DNA from 3 places in the Ancylomarina sp. YFZ004 genome. Region 2 is predicted to be linked to each of the others. Evidence: riboswitches for the same ligand, from Rfam matches in the RefSeq annotation. Region 2 holds a riboswitch; each other region holds the start of a gene.
What was found. Region 2 has a riboswitch for thiamine pyrophosphate ahead of thiS (sulfur carrier protein ThiS). Riboswitches for the same ligand answer to the same signal wherever they lie in the genome.

Region 1 (3,279 bases), on a different contig from region 2:
TTGCTGTTGAGATTGCTAAAGCTAAAACTTTCTACAAGAAAGCTGTTGCTCAATACACAAAAGCAAAAACTCTTGCTCCTGCTAGAGAAGATGTTGATTCTTTATTGCAAAAAGTAAAAGCTGTATTGTAAGTTACAATCGCTATAAAATATAAAAGGGATGCCAACGGCATCCCTTTTTTTATATCTGATAATTGAAGAATTATTCTTCAATATTTATTTCCTTTTAACTCTGTCCTAAGTTCTTTAAAACAGAGAAGGTTTTATCAATGGCATCATCATTTACCACAATGGTAAATTCGTTGGTTGTAGATATCACTTCTCGAATATTAATACCAGCCCATGCAATACTTTTAAGTATGTGGTAATAGAAACCGGCTTGTTGCGAATTCTCATCTGGAAGCTTAAGGGTAACTGCTGAAAGGCGCCCACTTTTACTTAGCAGACTTTCTTCTTCAAAAATAGCTTCAACTTGTTCAGCTAAAGATTGACTCACCACTAAGTTCGATTCAAAAACCCCTTGAACCATGGTGTAAAAGAACTCCTGGTTTGGCCCAATGGCTCTAAGCAAATCAGTATGTCTCTCAATTAGCATACTTGAATTCTTATAGGTGTAATCAATCAATTGTGAACGGACAATAATATCTCTGACAACCACTTCAGCGCCAAGATGAGAAATTTTTCCCTTCATTTTCGGAATTAATCTATTGATTGACATGACGATTGCTCCACTTTTCACATCAGAACCAAAATATTGTTCCACTTCAGGTTGAATTTTACGAGCCAAAGATGAAACGTTGATTAAGCCTTCTACCAAAGCCTCAGCCAGAAAGGGCTGGTGAGCAATGATTTTTTCTACTATTTGAGAGATACTTAGCATATGTATATATTTTCCTCAAAAATAGACAAAATGTTTAAATTTTCACATGAAATTCGCTATAAGTATTGATTGTATTTGTGAATAAATGAATCCTCTTCATTTCATTGCTGTAATCATAAAAATAATACCTTTGTCTTACCGTTAGGGGTGCTTGTGATACAGGCTGAGATAAAACCCTAGAACCTGATATGCGTAATTGCAGCGTAGGAAAACGATTCAAAACAAAGGGTGTATTCACTACTCTTTTCTTCTATTTCGTAGATCTACCTTTCATAGCTATCAGTCTTATATTTAATAATCTCCATTCATAATTCTTAAAATTTAAGGAATTAGAATGAGCTTTTAATAATACGATTAAACTAAGACATGAAATCAAATTTTGATCAGTACGCATCTGACTACGATGCATGGTTCCTCGAAAACCAAAACCTTTTGTATTCAGAAGTTAAACTTGTTGCGCATTTTCTTTCAAATCCTGGAGATGTATTCTCGGTAGGATGTGGTAGTGGCTTATTCGAAGAAATTTTGGATAAGGAATTCAATATCTCAATTAAGAACGGCTTGGAACCCTCAGTAGGGATGGCAGAGATCGCTCGCAAGCGTGGTTTAAATGTTGAAATTAGCACCGCTGAAAAAATTAATTTAGGCGAAGAAAACTACGACACCATACTTTTTAATGGGACACCAAGTTATATCACCGATTTACAATTAGCTTTCGATAAAGCTTATGCAGCTTTACGTCCAGGAGGAAAGATTGTTGTTATCGATGTTCCTAAGGAAAGTTCATATGCAACGATGTACAATTTAGCCAAAGCTGTTGATTCATGGGATCATCCACTTCTTGAGGGTGTTAATCCAAGAGATCCCTATCCAATTGAATTGGTTCGTGTTGCCAATTGGAGAACAACTCAGGAAAAAATCGACAACTTAAGTACGGCAGGTTTTAAGAATTTTGACTTTGCACAAACACTGACCAAACACCCACTTTATTCAAATCAAGTTGCTGAAGAACCTATCACAGGTTACGATTCAGGAGATTATGTTGCTATTTGTGCCTTTAAAAACTAGATGATATGATACAAGCTGAAAAAATCTATCAGGATTTAGAATTAATCCGACAAAAATCACCTTTGGTGCATAATATCACCAATTATGTGGTCATGAATAATACAGCCAATGCTCTATTATCTATTGGTGCCTCACCAGTAATGGCTCATGCCGAAGATGAAGTTTCCGACATGGTTGATATTGCCAGTTCTCTGGTGATTAATATGGGAACCCTAAGTGAGCATTGGGTGGATGCTATGATTCAAGCTGGTGCACGTGCCAAATCGAAGAAGATTCCAATTGTTTTTGATCCCGTTGGTGTAGGCGCAACAATATATCGCACACAAACTGCTAAGCAAATTATCCAGGTATGTGAACCTCAGATCATTCGAGGTAATGCTTCAGAAATCATGTCCTTAGTTGATGAAAAGACAAAAACTAAAGGAGTAGATAGTACAGAATCGACCTTCACTGCTGTGGATGCAGCAAAAAAAATGGCTATAAAAAATAAAGCTATTGTTGTAATTAGTGGAGAGCTTGATTTTATTACAGATGGAAAAGAACTTATTTCCATACACAATGGATCAAGTATGATGCCACGCGTAACAGGTATGGGATGTACTGCGACGGCTCTAATGGGAGCTTTTGCTGCTGTTAATTCTAATTTACTCGAAGCAGCTGCTCATACCATGGCAGTTATGGGAATCACAGGTGAGTTGGCGGCTATAAAATCAGCTGGCCCAGCCAGTCTGCAAGTTAACTTTATCGATCAGTTATATAATTTAACCGAGAATGATATCAAGACACATTTAAAGGCGAAGTATGAAAAATTTTGATCTGAGTCTGTATCTCGTAACAGATAGAGGATTAACAAAAAACCGTCCTCTGGAAGTGATTATAAAAGAAGCTATTGAAGGTGGTGTGAGCATGGTTCAGATTAGGGAAAAAGACAGCTCTAGTTTAGAATTTTACGAACTGGCCTTAGCTATCAAATCCATACTTGCTCCTTATAAAATTCCTTTAATTATTAATGATCGAGTGGATATCGCACTGGCAGTAGATGCTGATGGGCTGCATATTGGTCAATCTGATCTACCTTATTCTGTTGCCAGAAAATTACTTGGCAAGAATAAAATCATTGGCTTATCTATTGAAAACATTCAGCAGGCAAAGGAAGCTAACGCTTTAGATGTGGATTATATCGGTTTATCACCTGTATTCTATACAGATACAAAAAACGATATTGCCCCTGCTCTTGGTTTAGATGGCATTAAAGAGATTGCTAAAATAAGCAAGCATCGCATGGTTGGTATCGGCGGTATTAACACAAGTAATGCGAGCGATATTGTATCA
Region 2 (3,279 bases):
GACCCGAGAAGTTTTCTAGCTTTAATAGGTGACATATCAACCTTGCCAAGATGTACGCCATGTGCCCTAATTTCTGTTGCCAGATGAACGTGATCGTTTAAGATAAAAGTGGCCTTGTATTGACGGCATATTTTAACAGCCTGCTTGCCCAGTTTAAGAATCTCTTCGTCGGTTTTATTTTTTAATCGTAGCTGAATCCAATTGGCGCCAGCTTCGCATACCGTTTTGATTTGCTCTATTTCATTGAGCTCAGAGAAATCATTTGTGATAAATTGAAAGTTAGAGATAGAAGGTTTGTCTTTCATAGGCTTATAGTTGGCTTGGATGTTTTGATAGCGCTTCGAAACAAGTTCAGAACTTAGGTTTTCTCCTCCCCAAATAGTTCCTAATACAGCACATCCCGCAAATCCTAAATCCAAACATTCTTGAGTGTTTTTCGAACTGATACCTCCAAGAGCAATGCAATTGTTCACTTGTGGGTTATCTTGGAAGAAAGTTTGGATCTCATCTGTATAAAAAGCAGATGGGTAGCCTTTTTTTGAGATTGAATCGAAAATCGGACTCAGGAAGATATAATCGTATTTTTTGTAATTGTTTAAGACTTGCCGTGGTGTATGACATGATCTACTTTGGCTTAAATTTTCATCTTTTATTGAATATTCTTCAGGCTGATTGATGCTTTTGAAATGAATGCCTCCCAACTTGAAGTTCTCAGACAGTTTGTGGTGCTGATGAAGAATCACGCGAGAATGGTATTTTTTAGGTAAACTAATTAGCATTTCATTCAACTGTGAGACCGAGGCATGTGGTTTCCGAACATGCAGACGCTGAAGCCCAGCTAAAAAGAGAGCTTCCCATAAGTGCACTTCATTCTGAATAATTTCAGGAGGTGTAATAACTATTGGTAACATAGGATAGAGAAATAAGTTTTTTTTGAATAATTGATTAACCGCCTTGAGTGGCGCGTATCAATAAAACTTGATCATCTTCCTTTAGTTGGTATTCATCCCACAGGTTTGAGGGGATAATATTGGGGCCTATTGCAACGGCAAGGCCTTTGGGAGCAGTGTCTAGCTGCTTAAGCAGCTGAGAAATATTTGTAGCATCAGCAAAATCAATGCTTTCATCATTTACATAAACCTTCATACGAATTTGTTTTGTAGTAAATGAGAAGAGGCCTTGGCCAATGGTTGATATTCCTACGTCGGTATAATCCGCATCAGGTTATGAGGGTGTGATCTCAGCCCATAGGGCACCCCTTATCAATTACTATGTTCAAAAAAAAATGTGTGTTTTACAGAAGGCTGGTAAACAGAAATCGTATTGGTATTAACTCCCTTCGGCGGCATTATCCACATCAGGTTATTAAGGGTATAATCTCAGCCTGTTATTTAAGGCACCCCCGTAAAACGTTGTCAAATGTATGGAAATATTTTAATAATTAAAGACTAAGAAGGTTTAGTTTCAAATTATTATTTTGTGTTATCTGATGAGCTTGAAGGTTTTTTCTTAATCTGTGTTAGCTCCATTTTTCTAATTCTAGCACGAATGGCACCTTTTGTTCTTTTCAATTTGATAGCCATATCGCCAACGCTTACACCATCAAAAAAAAGATTGATCATCTCATCATCATCCTTTCTATTCCAAGGTTTATAAGCATCTTTATTTTCTTTTTTGATTTCTTTCATTTTATCAAAGTCGTCCTGGTCCATGCTATGTCTTGTATGAGTTAATAAATAGTTTCAGATTGTAAAGATAGCCAGAAGTATTTAGTTTGAGGCTTTGAATATTTATGGAGTTAGTTCTTTCGTTAATGATAAATCAAATCGGAGTTTTTTGTCTTGTTTTATGTTGTTAACGAATTGTTATATTACTAGGAAATATGTTCAGTAAATCTTAGGTTTGTTATTCAAAAACAAAACAATAAAGGAAATAAGTGTTTAATCCTAAATCCCAAAATCGATGAAGTATTTAAGTTTATTGGCTCTATGCCTCGTATTTCTGTCCTGTAATTTTACACAGTCTGATTCTAAGAAACAAAAAACTGAGCCAGCTGTATTAACAGAAGCAAAATCGCTTACATTGAATATTGAGCAAGTTATGGAAGTGGCCGCTGATAAAGTAGGCCAGGAGATCAGTTTTAAAGGCGTGGTGAATCATGTTTGTGCTCACTCAGGAAAGAGATGTATCCTAAAAAGTGCTGATGGGAATTTATCTCTTCGTGTTGAAGCAACGGGTACACTTGAAGGTTTCAATAAGGAAATTGCAGGTAATGATTTATTGGTAACAGGTATTATAAGGGAAAAACGATTAGCAACTTCTGAGATTGATGAGTTGGCATCAGAAGTGATGGAGAAGCATAAGGGTGAAGAAGGTGGGAAACACTGTAGCTCTGAAATGGCAAACATTAAAGAAATGCGAGCTTGGATGAAAGACAACAACAAAGATTATTATGCTATTTATTATATAGACGGAACAAGTTATGAAATTGTGGAGTAAGAAAAATATACGCAAGTGGCTTAGATTAACTCACCGATATTTGGGTTACTTCTTTGTTGGAATAACCCTTATCTATGCCATATCGGGCATTATATTGAATCATAAAAAGAAAGGTGAAGATCCGGCTTATAAGACCGAGTATGTCAATTATCAATTAGCTTCCAGTCTTAGTCCGGATCAATTAACGGCTTATTGGAAGGAGACTATATCTGATTATCCTTTAAACAGAATCATACCTGGAGGCGACAAGTACAATGTCTACCTAAAAGGTGGTTTGGGAACTTACGATCCGATAAGTGGAGAGCTTAGTTTTGAAGTATATGAAAAAAAGCTATGGGTTTATTTTATGAATAAACTGCATTACAACAGCAAAACAGGATGGATCTTAATGGCTGATATTTTTGCCATAGCCTTGCTTGCTTTTGCTCTTTCGGGGATGTTTATGGTTCCTGGGAAAAAAGGCATTATGGGCATAGGTAAATGGTTAATTGCCATTGGTATTATTCTACCATTTCTCTTTTTTCTATAAAGATTAAAGTAAAAATAAAGCTCATTGAAAGTTGATTCTTTCGATGAGCTTTTTTATTGAGTTGAATTATTAAACACGAGAATGAAGAGGATAAATTTATTTTTGTTAGACGTGAATTAACAAGAAACTTTCCATACTAACTCGTATGAATATCTTTCCAATACTTTCAGTTTTCTGTACGATTTTGTAACTTATTAAAGCTTTCAAATGGTTTAATTGTTAATTCTATTCAGAACGATATCCGTAATTTA
Region 3 (3,279 bases), on a different contig from region 2:
CGATTGCGTAATGCTTTTTGCACATCAGCCGTTTTAATTAGATTCACACATTGTTCTTGCACATTCAATTCAACCAGACGGTTGTATTTTTGTTGCTCATCATCAATGGCATTTAACTCATCTTTGTGTAAGCGATAAACGTCGCGAATGTTTCTCAGCCAGGGGTTTAGTATTCCCATATCTTCTGCCTGCATAGCCGCTTTTACACCACCACAATTGTAGTGACCACAAATTACCACATGCTTCACCTTAAGGAAGCTAACGGCGTAGTTAATAACCGACATGGCACTTAAATCTGTGTTGGAAACCATATTGGCAATATTTCGGTGAACGAACATATCACCAGGTTTTATACCCATTAAATCTCCGGTAGTAACTCGACTATCAGAACAACCAATGTATAAGATTTCAGGACTTTGATCTTCAGTTAGTTTCTTAAAGTATTCAGGATCTTGATTGAGCTTTTCACTAATCCATTTCCGATTATTATTAAATATGTGTTCGATATCCACTTTTGAGTATTTTGGTTAATATGCATAAGTCAAAAAGAGTATGATCGTTTACTTATTCCAAAATGGATGTAGAAAACGAGTGGTTTATACTCTTATGAGATTAAATATAGTAAAGTTCTTTTTTCCTTGATGTAGACTTGAGAAATAAAAAGAGGAATCTATTAATTTTTATGCTTTCCAAGCTTCTAAGTTCCAGGCACTGTTCCAAAATAGCCATTCCATTTTCGAGGCCATTAAAAAAGCTTCAGTCATTTGCTCTTGTTGAAACTTGGTAGAGTTTTCAGCATATTTATCACAAATTTGAATGGCTTGATTCACTGCACCCGCAAATTCTTCTCCTCCGTAGGTATCGATCCAGACTTGATATGGATTGTCAGAAGAAGTTTGATTGGCAAGGATATAATCACCTACTTCCCTATATATCCAGAAACAGGGCAATACCGCTGCCAGACTGATTTCGATTGGAGCTTGATTTAATTGTTTGTGTAAATACGACGTATATAAAAGACAGCTTGGTGAAGCTTGTTCTGCTTTTTCTTTGAGGAAAGTGCTGTGTAGGCTTTGCTCAACTATCATGGTATCACAGGCGAATTTATAAAATGCTTCGCTATCAATGGCTTGTTTTAATTTACTTGCAATGCCTGCAAGTACTTTCCCAAATTCTGCAAGATAAATGGCATCCTGTTGGATATAAAAATTGAATCGTTCTTTTGAAAGAGTTCCATCAATTAAGCCCTTTATAAAAGGTAGATCAAGAATTTGGGTGTAGGTATCTTTATTTTGTTTCCAGGTGTTTTCGCTCCAACTCATCATTATTTTATTTTAAAAGATGCAGGCAGGGATATGGGCGACAACAGATTGAACTAAATGTCTAAACTAAATATCCATTTTCCTACGCTGCTATTATGCATTTCAGGTTCCAGGGTTTAATCTCAGCCCAATAATGAGCACCCCTAACGGTCATTATTATTATTATTAATCTTCGTCGAGAATATTCTTGACACGTCCCACTTCGCCTGTTTCCAGTTGCACTTTTATGCCATGAGGGTGATTGGGAGATTTGGTGAGTATACGCTTCACGACACCATCTGTTAAATCGCCACTTCGTTGATCTTGTTTTAGTACAATTTCAACTTCTAATCCCACTGTGATATCTTTTCTTTTTTTGCCATCTGGCTGACTATTCTCCATCGTATTTTGTATGCTAATTTTTAGATCAAAGGCTATTTCTATTTGCTTCGACAAGATAAAGCTTCTATTGTTTACTTCAAATGTATTTTTTGTTTTAAGAAGTTTTGACATAGAATTAGGCTGCTTCAGAGATAGATTACCTGAAAAATGAGGTGAAATCAATATAAAATCGGATAAAATTGTGAGAAAATGGAAAAGAAGCCTTAATCTTTTTCGAAATCGATTAAATTTGTATTCAAATCAGATTTATGGGATCCTTACAATATATAGAAAGAAAGAGTGGAAGTCTAGTTAAAGAATTTGTTCCAAGTGAAGGAATGTTAAGATGGCTTTATAATTCTTCTCTGGGTAAAGTAACACTTCACACTCTTGTTAAACGAAAAATGTTAACCATGCTTGGTGGCTGGTATATGAGTAGCCGTTTATCCAAGAAGAAAATTGATAAGTTTATTGCTCAATATCAAATCGATCTATCCAATTATAAGATAACCGATAGTAAGGCCTATCTAAATTTTAACGATTTTTTCTTTAGAAAGATACAAGCAGAGAAGAGACCAATCGGGAATGGTGTTGTTTCACCTGCTGATGGTAAATTGCTTGCTTTTCAGTCTATTACTGATGCTTCTTCATTTTTTGTAAAAGGATCTGAGTTTACGATTAAGTCGTTTCTTAAGAATAAAGAACTAGCTGAAAAATACGCTGACGGATCAATGCTTATTGCTCGTTTGGCTCCAACGGATTACCACCGTTTTCACTTTCCTGCAAGTGGTCTTATTTCAGAATCTAAAGATATAAAAGGTCGTTATTTTTCGGTTTCACCTATGGCTCTAAAAAAGAGTTTGGAGATTTTCTGTCAAAACTACAGAGCATACAGCACGCTAGTTACGGATGATTATGGCGATATCCTTATATCAGAAGTAGGTGCTACCATGGTCGGTAGTATCATCCAAACCTATCAGGATAATTCTCAGATTCAAAAAGGAGAGGAGAAGGGATACTTTGCTTTCGGAGGTTCAACACTAGTCCTATTCTTCGAAAAAGGAAAAGTGAAATTAGCTGATGACCTTCTTGAGAATACTCTTAAAGGTTATGAAACATCCGTGTTTATGGGTGAAAATATTGCCAGTAAAGCGACAGTTTAATTTATTGAGCCAGTTCTAAAAGCTTCATAACGGTTTTCCAATTTCGTGTTGTGGCTTTGCAATCGAACTTCTTTTCGAAAAGTCCATTGGTCATCTTCGTTTTGCTGTATTTATCTGTACAACAAAGAAAAACATGATGACCTACCACTTCGAACTGATCGGTACCAAAATCTTTCTTTTTCAAATCTATAATTCTATCTAAATCTGGTTCTTTATCCAAAAGAGTCAAATGCAGACGGTCAATGCTTATACTTTTATCTTTAAAAAAGGGATTGTCCAATATCACTTGTTCCCATTCAATATATTTTCGAACCATTACAGGTACTTCGAGTTCATATTTGGCAGATATTGCTTGTTGAATTTTGTTGGCAAGCGTTTGATTCGCATCGTCTTTGAGCATTTCAAAAATAACATTACCACTTTGGATATAGGTG

Region 1: it holds a riboswitch for thiamine pyrophosphate, as region 2 does, so the genes downstream of both, ACXR6G_RS06205 (class I SAM-dependent DNA methyltransferase) here and thiS (sulfur carrier protein ThiS) in region 2, are expected to answer to the same signal.
Region 3: it holds a riboswitch for thiamine pyrophosphate, as region 2 does, so the genes downstream of both, tenA (thiaminase II) here and thiS (sulfur carrier protein ThiS) in region 2, are expected to answer to the same signal.

Annotation. Positions count from the first base shown of each region.
Region 1 is NZ_JBTCHQ010000003.1:142,906-146,184, forward strand. It holds gene ACXR6G_RS06195 (hypothetical protein) at 1-131, shown strand, start outside; gene ACXR6G_RS06200 (hypothetical protein) at 226-879, opposite strand; TPP riboswitch at 1,013-1,106, shown strand; gene ACXR6G_RS06205 (class I SAM-dependent DNA methyltransferase) at 1,246-1,947, shown strand; gene thiM (hydroxyethylthiazole kinase) at 1,953-2,762, shown strand; gene thiE (thiamine phosphate synthase) at 2,749-3,279, shown strand, end outside.
Region 2 is NZ_JBTCHQ010000010.1:127,940-131,218, forward strand. It holds gene ACXR6G_RS15490 (thiamine phosphate synthase) at 1-911, opposite strand, end outside; gene thiS (sulfur carrier protein ThiS) at 946-1,146, opposite strand; TPP riboswitch at 1,180-1,270, opposite strand; TPP riboswitch at 1,318-1,414, opposite strand; gene ACXR6G_RS15500 (hypothetical protein) at 1,473-1,688, opposite strand; gene ACXR6G_RS15505 (hypothetical protein) at 1,963-2,499, shown strand; gene ACXR6G_RS15510 (PepSY-associated TM helix domain-containing protein) at 2,483-3,028, shown strand.
Region 3 is NZ_JBTCHQ010000001.1:295,654-298,932, reverse strand. It holds gene ACXR6G_RS01280 (carbonic anhydrase) at 1-512, opposite strand, end outside; gene tenA (thiaminase II) at 681-1,325, opposite strand; TPP riboswitch at 1,385-1,477, opposite strand; gene ACXR6G_RS01270 (YwbE family protein) at 1,488-1,814, opposite strand; gene ACXR6G_RS01265 (phosphatidylserine decarboxylase) at 1,952-2,845, shown strand; gene ACXR6G_RS01260 (DUF1697 domain-containing protein) at 2,847-3,279, opposite strand, start outside.